DNA from 3 places in the Anaeromassilibacillus sp. Marseille-P3371 genome. Region 1 is predicted to be linked to each of the others. Evidence: riboswitches for the same ligand, from Rfam matches in the RefSeq annotation. Region 1 holds a riboswitch; each other region holds the start of a gene.
What was found. Region 1 has a riboswitch for FMN ahead of B9Y59_RS03705 (ECF transporter S component). Riboswitches for the same ligand answer to the same signal wherever they lie in the genome.
Positions count from the first base shown of each region.

Region 2: linked by a shared signal. The riboswitch ahead of B9Y59_RS09020 (ECF transporter S component) and the one ahead of B9Y59_RS03705 (ECF transporter S component) in region 1 are both predicted to bind FMN.
Region 3: linked by a shared signal. The riboswitch ahead of B9Y59_RS08350 (ECF transporter S component) and the one ahead of B9Y59_RS03705 (ECF transporter S component) in region 1 are both predicted to bind FMN.

Region 1 is NZ_LT835157.1:1,114,895-1,118,013, forward strand. It holds partial or broken gene B9Y59_RS03695 (protein-ADP-ribose hydrolase) at 1-104, opposite strand, end outside; gene B9Y59_RS03700 (4Fe-4S binding protein) at 110-730, opposite strand; gene B9Y59_RS03705 (ECF transporter S component) at 741-1,358, opposite strand; FMN riboswitch at 1,432-1,551, opposite strand; gene B9Y59_RS03710 (pyridoxamine 5'-phosphate oxidase family protein) at 1,561-1,962, opposite strand; gene B9Y59_RS03715 (winged helix-turn-helix transcriptional regulator) at 2,112-2,438, shown strand; gene B9Y59_RS03725 (DUF4368 domain-containing protein) at 2,928-3,119, shown strand, end outside.
Region 2 is NZ_LT835157.1:2,177,714-2,180,832, forward strand. It holds gene B9Y59_RS09010 (hypothetical protein) at 1-106, shown strand, start outside; gene B9Y59_RS09015 (hypothetical protein) at 407-826, opposite strand; FMN riboswitch at 1,202-1,317, shown strand; gene B9Y59_RS09020 (ECF transporter S component) at 1,421-2,065, shown strand; gene B9Y59_RS09025 (riboflavin kinase) at 2,068-2,769, shown strand.
Region 3 is NZ_LT835157.1:2,048,025-2,051,143, reverse strand. It holds gene B9Y59_RS08355 (CapA family protein) at 1-1,320, shown strand, start outside; FMN riboswitch at 1,361-1,491, shown strand; gene B9Y59_RS08350 (ECF transporter S component) at 1,571-2,140, shown strand; SAM riboswitch class I at 2,224-2,321, shown strand; gene metK (methionine adenosyltransferase) at 2,446-3,119, shown strand, end outside.

The DNA.
Region 1 (3,119 bases):
CGCCGCTTTTCCGAGAGAGTATCCGGCACATGAATCTCTGTATATTCTTTGCGTTCCGCCAGCAGATAGCGGAGCAGATAATCCAATCTTTCGTCCTGTGTCATCCGTCTTACCTCCGCTCAATCGCCCTTGCGGGGCAGATCTCATAGCAGTTCCCGCAATGCAAACAGTGTTCCTGCCGGATGATGGCGGGCTTTGCCGAAATATCAATGCACTTCTGCGGGCACTTGGAATAGCACAGCTTACAGCCAATACACTTGTCTGTCACAAAGTAGCCGGTTTTCTCTGTCTGCGCACCACCGAAGGAAAAACTGGCGCGTTCAATCGGCTGTTTGGAAAGGTCAAACCATTCTCCCGTCCCTTCGTAAATTCTGAAAACCGTAAGGGCGCTGCGAGAGCGCACATCGGGATAGATTTTTTCCATGTACGGATTTTTTCGGAACAGGGCGGGCAGGCTGTCCGGCCCGGTTTCCTTTGCCTTACCCTGCACCGACACGGCCACACAGGAAAGGGTATCTTCGCCCTTCATGGCGGTAAATGCGATATTTTCATTGGATTTCAAACGGTTATAAAAATTCTTCCCCTTTGCAGTCAGGAAGTAAAGGCCGTTTTCATCGTAGTCCATGATGTCAATGGCGCAGGTGACTGGTCGTCCCTCGCTGTCCGTCGTGGCAAAAACGGTGGAGTGGATTTTCTCCACGATGTATTGCAAATAATCTTTTGTCTGCATAAGGAACCTCCTATTTCTGCCTGCCCTTTAAGGTAGGGGTAAGCCGTTTGTAAAGCGGCATGGTGACAATGCTGATCCCAATTCCTTTCAGCAAATTAAATGGGAATGCATTGAACAGTACAACATCCAATTTGGTCTTGATGAATGGGATAAACTCGCCAAAAGAAGCAATCAGTTGGTCGAGCGGCATAAATACTTCAAATACGGGAAGCAGAATAAAGTAGTTGACAATGGCCGCTCCAACTCCCATAATGATGCTGGCAATCAAGCAGGCAAGCATCGCCGTTTTCTTTGTTTTGTGAAATTTATAGATAAGCCCGGCAGTTACCACAAAACTGCTTCCCATGATAAAATTCGCAAGTTCACCGATTCCACCAGTAGAGGAAGTGAGCAGCTGCAAGGCGTTTTTGACAAATTCAATCAATATGCCCGATACAGGACCGTATGCAAAAGCTCCGATCAGTGCGGGCAAATCCGACAAATCCATACGCGCAAAGGTTGGAGACAGCGGAACAGGAAATTCAAAAAAAGCGAGCACAAAGGCGATGGCAGAAAGTACGGCGGTCATTGTGAGCATACGCACGTTCTGGATGGATGATTTCCTTCGGACAGTAATTGTTTTCTCCATAATTCTCCTATTGAGATATGATTTAGATTAAGAACAAGCCCCGCGAAGTCTGACACTTGCGGGGCTGTTCTTGTCATATCCTCTCTCGTCCAGACTTTTACTGTCGGTAACGGAATTGCACCGTTTCGGCTGCCCTTGCAGTTCGCAGACTGTTACTGCCGGTCAGGAATTTCACCTTGCCCCGAAGATATTTGAGTTCTGTTTACAGGTCGTATTCCTTGGGCGGGTTGCCGGAGAAGTCGGCGATTACTGCATGAACATCCTTCAGGTAGAACACCTCAAAGATAGGATTGGTAGCCTCGCCGTACTGCCCCTTGACGATGGGGTTCTGGATGCACATAGCCTTGGCAGCCATGTTGTTCTCAAACACAGCCTTGCCGTTCAGACGAATCCACGCATAGGCCGGGCTGGAAACGGAAACTTCGATATTGGGGTTGGCCTGCATATCTTTGTAGACTTCCTTCTGGTTGTTGGTGCAGAACCACAGCTTGCCGTCCAGTTCACCGGCAAACATGAAGGGGCGGCACTTGGCCTTGCCGTCACGGCCTACAGTAGCCAGATACTGTACGGGATTTTCCTGCAAAAACTTTACGACTTCGTTCATGATGAATACCTCCTGATTTTGAATGTAGGTTTTGGGGATTGCAATTTTTGTCTTGCAATATTATAATAAATCTGTAAGTATCTATTGTAAAGTAAGCACTTTATTGTGCTGTAGTTACTAAAAAGAAACTATTGAAAGGAAGTGATACCATGCAGCAAACAAAAGAGTTGCCCGCCTGCCCGGTAGAAACAACGCTTATGCTGATCGGAGACAAGTGGAAAGTCCTAATTCTGCGTGACCTCATGCCTGGAACAAAGCGGTTTGGAGAGTTAAAGAAATCCATTGGCAGCGTATCGCAGAAGGTTCTGACCGCCCAGCTTCGGGATATGGAAGAAAAGGGCCTTGTCAATCGCCATGTATACGCAGAGGTCCCGCCACGGGTGGAGTACAGCCTGACCGACTTGGGAAAAAGCCTGAAACCAATCCTGGACGCCATGTGGATCTGGGGCGAGGGCTATAAGGCGCAAAATGGTTGAGCAGAAAAAATATTTTCTGGACATATTTCATCGCCTATAGTTGGATCTAACCAATCGATCCTGCGCTTTATCATAAGCCTTCATGTCATCACGCATAAAGGAAATTTCAGCAAGTGCTCTTGACAAATCCCTTCACCTGCGCTACTCTCTTTGTAAGACAGGGAGAAGAACAATACCTCGAACGGCACGGTTCTGCCTACATCTCAAAGCAGTTCGGCGGAAGATCAAAAACAGGAAGCCATACACGGCCCGAACAGATAGTTTCGGATCGTGTATGGCTTTTTCATTTGCCGGACGGAAAGAAGGCTCCCCTTATGGCGCGGGGCAGGCCGTCAGTACCGGCCCCACAGGGGCTTACCCAAAAAGAGGAGCTTTCCGGGGTAAGGCAGGAATAGCCGCTTGAAAGCAGTGTTTTCAACGGATTTTACAGGTGTGATTTTTGAAGATTGCCCGAAAAAACGTCTTACAGCGTTTTCGGGAGAAAGGGGCATGATTGAGCCGCAGAGAACCTACTGTTTCGCCAGAATCCTTACGCGGGAGAAGATCCTTACCCCTACCGCCTACGCATACCGCACCAAAGGGGGCCGCCACTCTGCTCTGAATCTGGACAAGCCCTACACCCGGTCCGACAGCACGGTGGCCGGCATTCTGGAGCATGAGGAATATATCGGCAATACCATC
Region 2 (3,119 bases), 1.1 Mb from region 1:
ACGCGCTCTTCTGGATGGCGCAAAAAGCTCTAAGGTTTCGGCTGAGTTGAAAGTGGAAAACCCGGAAGACGAATCCATGTTCCTGAACTATATGATTGGCAACTAACAAGCTTTCACCCAAAAATGATTCGTGCCGCTGCAACTTTTAAAGTTGCAGCGGCACTTTTTTGACCCTCTAGAGACAACCAAGGACCGTCCGGGGAAGGACGGTCCCATCGTTGGTTGTATTGGTAAAAAACTCATGTAGGCAAATGATACGGAATTGCTTCCGTCGAAAAGTAAAACCCGCTTTCCGGCCGCCAATTCTTACCGAACAGCGGCCAGAAAGACAAAATCCATCCATCAATTGCGCGGAAATTGTAATTGGATGATTGGGTCCAAACTGTAGCGACAAAAGAACGCGTTATTAAACCGTCTCTGTCTCGCTATAAGTAGTCACCGTCTCAGATCCGTTGAAGACTGCAGTTACCTTCACGCGATAGGTTCCCGAAGAAACCGATTTTTCCTCCGAGATATAGATATAATCGCTGGATTCGGTGTCGGTCCAAGTCTTTACAGTGGACCAGCTGCTGCCGCTCTTCTTCTGAAGAGTAACTGTCAGCTTAATCTTGGACACATTGGATTTTCCCTGTGCTTCTGCATCTACATAGGCGGTTTTGCCGCTGATGGACAAAAATGCCTCTACACGGTCCGCATAAGTATAGCGCGGCTGAATCTCAATCGCACTAACCTGATTTGCCGGAACTTCTGTTGCGGCCATTGCGTTGGCGCCTACGCCAAACATCATACAAAATGCACAAAGGACAGCTGCGAATTTCTTAAACATGGGGAATTCCTCCTTTAATATTGATACATCTATTAACAACGACAGGAAAACCCCAAAGTGGACAATAACTTTCACTTTTTTTCAAATTTTATTGAAATTTTTATAATACAGATGTACTGTTTTCAAAAAGACTATACAGAGTGGCTTGCCGATGCAGCTCTCAGACCGTCAGTTTCTCCATGAAATTCAAAACAAAATATTTCGTATGTCTATAAAACAAAACTGCATCCCTTTTTGTCTACAACAAATATGGGACCGATCTGTTGACAATCTACAACTACAAAAGCTTCAGATTTCCGAAATGTTTCCGAAATTCACTTTGGTCATTGTCAAACAAGGTGTTTCGTAGTATGCTAATCTAGACAACTGAATCGAAAATGTCTTCGGGGCAGGGTGAAATTCCCGATTGGCGGTAAAGTCCGCGAGCGTAAAACGCATGATTTGGTGTGATTCCAAAACCAACAGTATAGTCTGGATGAAAGAAGATTCCATCAGCTGTAGCAACACGTTGTGACGTTTTGCGGTTTGCTGCGCTTATTAGCACCTGAAAGGCATCTCTTTTCGGTGCTAATTTTTTTGCGGAGGGAACAACAGATGGAAAGCAAAACAAAAAGAATTACAACAATTGCAATGCTATGCGCGATTTCCTACGTGGTCATGGCCGTTGGGCGTGTACCAGTCGTATTGTTTCTCAAGTATGATCCTAAAGACGCCATCATCGCACTGGGAGGCTTAATTTGGGGACCATTGACCTCTTGTATCGTTACCATAATTGTTTCTCTTATGGAGATGATTACAGTCAGCGACACAGGCCTCCTGGGGTGTGTCATGAATGTTTTATCTTCATGCGCTTTTGCTTGTACTGCCGCGGCAATCTATAAGAAAAAGCATACGTTGTCCGGTGCGGTCCTTGGGTTAGCAGCGGGATGTGTAACCATGGTTACAGTGATGATGGTTTGGAATTATCTGGTCACTCCTCTTTATATGGGGTACCCTAGGGAAGCCGTCGTCGAATTATTAATTCCGGCGTTTCTCCCTTTCAATTTGTTAAAATCCGGACTCAATGCTGGAATTACATTTTTACTGTATAAGCCGGTCATCACTGCCTTGCGAAAAGGTGGGTATATCTCCATGTCGGAAAAGCAAAGTCAGGGCAAACCTACCGGCCTAATCCTGTTGGCTGTTGTGGTCATCATCACTTGTATTCTGTTTATCCTATCCATGAACGGGGTGATATAAGGATGGAAGAACAACGAAAAAGGGAGCCTAAACCTATTTGTACCATATCAGGCACGGTCATTCACGGACGAGGAATTGGGAAATGGATAGGAGCCCCTACTGCAAATTTAAAACTGGAAAATAGATGTAACTTGCCAGAATCCGGGGTATATATAGCACAAATTCTATGGAACGCCAAACGATACTACGGGATTACTCATATTGGGAAACGCCCCACGGTGGACAACCAAACGGATATTTCCATCGAAACACACATCTTAAATTTCGATGGGGATCTATACGGCCAAAAGATAGATGTGCAATTATACCAGCGTCTTCGCGGCATACAAAAGTTCGATGATTTTTCAAGGTTATCTGAACAAATCAAACAGGATTGTCTTTTCGCACAGAGTTTCTGGGAAATTCAGCAAGATGCTATTTCGTTTACTATGGATGCCAAAACTCATGATGTAATCATCGACAACCAGAGCATTTATTTATCTGTAAAGGAATTCGATGTCTTATATCTCCTGTATTCCCATCCGAAAGCCGCATTTACAAAAGCCCAGATTTATGAATCTGTTTGGCATGAACCGGGCAATTATCGCTGCCATGCTGTAGAAAACACGGTGTTTCAAATTAGGAAACGTCTCGAACCATATGCAAAAGGGCACGACTTTATAAAAACAATTGTCGGATATGGATACCGTTACCACGAATTCTAAAAAGATTATCCCACACCATGTATTTCATATGAGCAAACATGTTCCTTGTCCTTAAACGCGCCAAGCCTTGCGAATTCTAATTTTATAGGTATTAAAATTTGGGGATCGTATTGGCTTAGGTTTTATGCAACGGTGCTGTGCTTTTCTTTTCATTGCACGGCACCGTTTCTTTTCAACATTGGATCTTTTCTTTATGTGTACGATTCGACATTGGTAGTCAAAAATACCGTTCTTTTACTGTCTTTCTTTGCTTCTGACACTTTTAAAGAATCAAAAAACTAGGAATCTTTTCCCTGCTGCAACCGATAGGGCCCGATTCTCATTCAATCGTTTGACGATTCCCAATGCAT
Region 3 (3,119 bases), 930 kb from region 1:
AGGAAGGCAAGACATTACCAAAAAAGGCCTCGCGTAAAACCTGTGCGTTTAGAGACAGTCATCCTGCGCATATCGACCGCTGGTTTCGCTGTGATGTTGTGCACCGCGATGTTGCTTCTCATGCCTGCGGCAGGACGGATGGAACATATGGAACCGGTTCCGCAGATGGGTTCCTCGCAAGGGGAAGCGAAAGAGAAACCATCCGTGCCGGAGTGGGGGGCACAGCCCTCGCCTTCCTTGGACAAGCCCTCGGACAGTGCACCCTCGTCAGAGCCAGAGATAGCCTCCATCACCATCCTGGGAGTGGGTGACAACCTAATTCACGATGGCATTTATAAGCAAGCTAGCCGTCGCACAGGTGGAACCGGATACGATTTTTCCCCAGTATATGCGCGGGTAGCACCGTATATCGAGCAGGCAGACATCGCCATTATCAATCAGGAAACACCTTTAGCAGGAGCTGTTCGACCGCTCTCCGGGTATCCTCGCTTCAATTCGCCGACGCAGTTGGGGGATGAATTGGTACGGGTTGGCTTCGATGTCGTCAATCATGCGAATAATCATATCTTGGATCAAGGAGAAGAGGGTCTGCGCGCTACGCTGGATTATTGGGACACCAAGAAAGTGGCTGTGATTGGAGCATACCGAAGCGATAAAGATTTGGAAAACATCCGGATTGTAGAGCGCAATGGGATTACAACTGCGCATATCGGCGTAACAGAGATGACAAATGGCCTATATCTACCAAAGGACTCCCCTTACCATGTCCTTTTGACCAGCGAGACGGAAGAACTGGAGCATCTTGTGCAAAAGGCGGATTCTATGGCGGACATTGTAGTGGTGTCTGCACATTGGGGGGAAGAGTATACACATGTTCCAACGAAGAAACAGGAGGAACTCGCGCAAAACCTGGTGGACTGGGGGGCCGATGTGGTGATCGGTAACCACGCCCATACGTTACAACCCGTCGTGATGCTGAAACGTGCGTCGGACGGAGCGCAATGTCCAGTGGCTTATGCCCTGGGAAATTTTGTGTCCGCGCAGGACCGCGCCTTGAGCATGGTGGGTGGGATGCTCAAAGTAACCGTGGAAAAGAATCTGGAAAGTGGAGAAACGGCGGTATCCGATGTCGATTTTGTCCCCATAGTTACCCATTATGGGGCGAATTTCCGGGATATAACGATTTATCCCCTTTCGCAGTATTCCGCTGCGTTGGCAGAACAACACGGGGTTCGGCAATATGATTCCATTTTTAGCCTCTCGTACATAGAGCAGATGGTCGCGCAGAACATTCCGGAAAAATATGTTTCTGTGGATTGACAGGCGTTGGGGAGAGTGTTATACTATTAACAAATTTAAGAGCTGTCTTCGGGGCGGGGTGCAATTCCCCACCGGCGGTAATGCGGCGTTTAGCCGACAAGCCCGCGAGCGAAAGCTGATTTTGGTGTGATCCCAAAGCCGACGGTATAGTCCGGATGGAAGAAGAACCGCGCATCATGCGTATTGGGGCCCCGTGGCATTTGCTGCGGGGCTTTTTTCGTAGACAGCCGGACAAAAAGGAGAGGTTTCTATGAAAACAAACACCAAAGACAACGTAGTCCGCATGGCGCAGATGGGAATGCTCGCTGCAATTGCAATCGTTCTTGTGACCATCACACAGTTTCCGATTATTCCTGCTGCTCCGTTTATGAAATACGATATGGCGGACGTGCCGATTTTGCTGGGGACTTTGCTATTTGGTACCCTTCCCGGTTTGGTGATCCTAGTGGTTGTTTCTCTGATTCAAGCGTTTCTATTGGGAGGCGACGGATGGATTGGCCTTGTGATGCATGTTGTCGCATCCGGTGCGCTGGTGGTCCTGGTGGGACAATTCAGCCGTTGGCACAACAAATTCCGTGAAACGGTCGTCGGAATGGTCCTTGGAACGTTGGCCATGACCGCTCTGATGATTCCGTTGAATCTTGTACTCACCAGTTATTTTCAGGGGGTTCCCATGCAGGCGGTTGTGGATATGATCCTTCCGGTCATCATACCCTTTAATCTCATTAAGGCGTCTGCCAACTGTGTGATTACTGCGGTAGTCTTTAAAGCGCTACAACCTTTTATTCGCCGTCATAAGGAACTCGTTGGGCAGCCCTAACAGAAATTTGTAAGAATTTTTCTTATTTTGTCCCTTTACAGGGAAAGCAACTCGTGCTATAATATATCTGTTAACAGAATATGTCCTTATCAAGAGTGACGGAGGGAACAGGCCCTGTGATGTCCGGCAACCTGCTATGCAGCAAGGTGCTAATTCCTGCGGGTAAGCCGAAAGATGAGGTTGCTTTATAGACCGCTCGGTTTTCCGAGCGGTTTTTCTATGACCTGAAATCTTGAAGTAGGAGGCGGCTGCTTCCAAGGATATGGACAAGAATGGTAATTTTCAAACAGGAGGATTTATAAGACATGGCAAAATACTTTTTTACATCCGAATCGGTGACAGAGGGACATCCCGATAAGCTCTGCGACCAGATTTCTGACGCTGTATTGGATGCAATTTTGGAGCAGGACCCCCATGCACATGTAGCTTGCGAGGTGACAGCGACCACCGGAATGCTGCATATCATGGGAGAAATCTCTACGGAGTGCTATGTGGACATCGCATCCATCGCCCGGAATGTGGCCATCGATGTCGGCTACAGCAACAATAAATATGGATTTGATGGGAACACCTGTGGTGTCATTACATCGATTGATATGCAGTCGCCCGACATTGCAATGGGCGTAAATAAGTCCTACGAAGCGCAAAACGGTGCAACCGACGCCTTGGATAGCATTGGCGCCGGAGATCAGGGAATGATGTTCGGATTTGCCTGCGACGAGACCCCCGAGCTAATGCCTTTGGCGATTTCCTTGGCGCATAAGGTTTCTAAAAAATTGAGCGAAGTGCGTAAAAGCCGTGAGCTCGCTTACCTGCGTCCTGACGGAAAATCACAAGTTACTGTGGAATATCAGGATGGCGTTCCGGTGCGTGTGGATACCGTCGTAGTTTCCACCCAGCATAGTCCGGATGTTACTTTGGAACAGATTCGCGCTGATGTAGTGGAACACGTCATTAAGGCTGCGATCCCGGAAAGGTG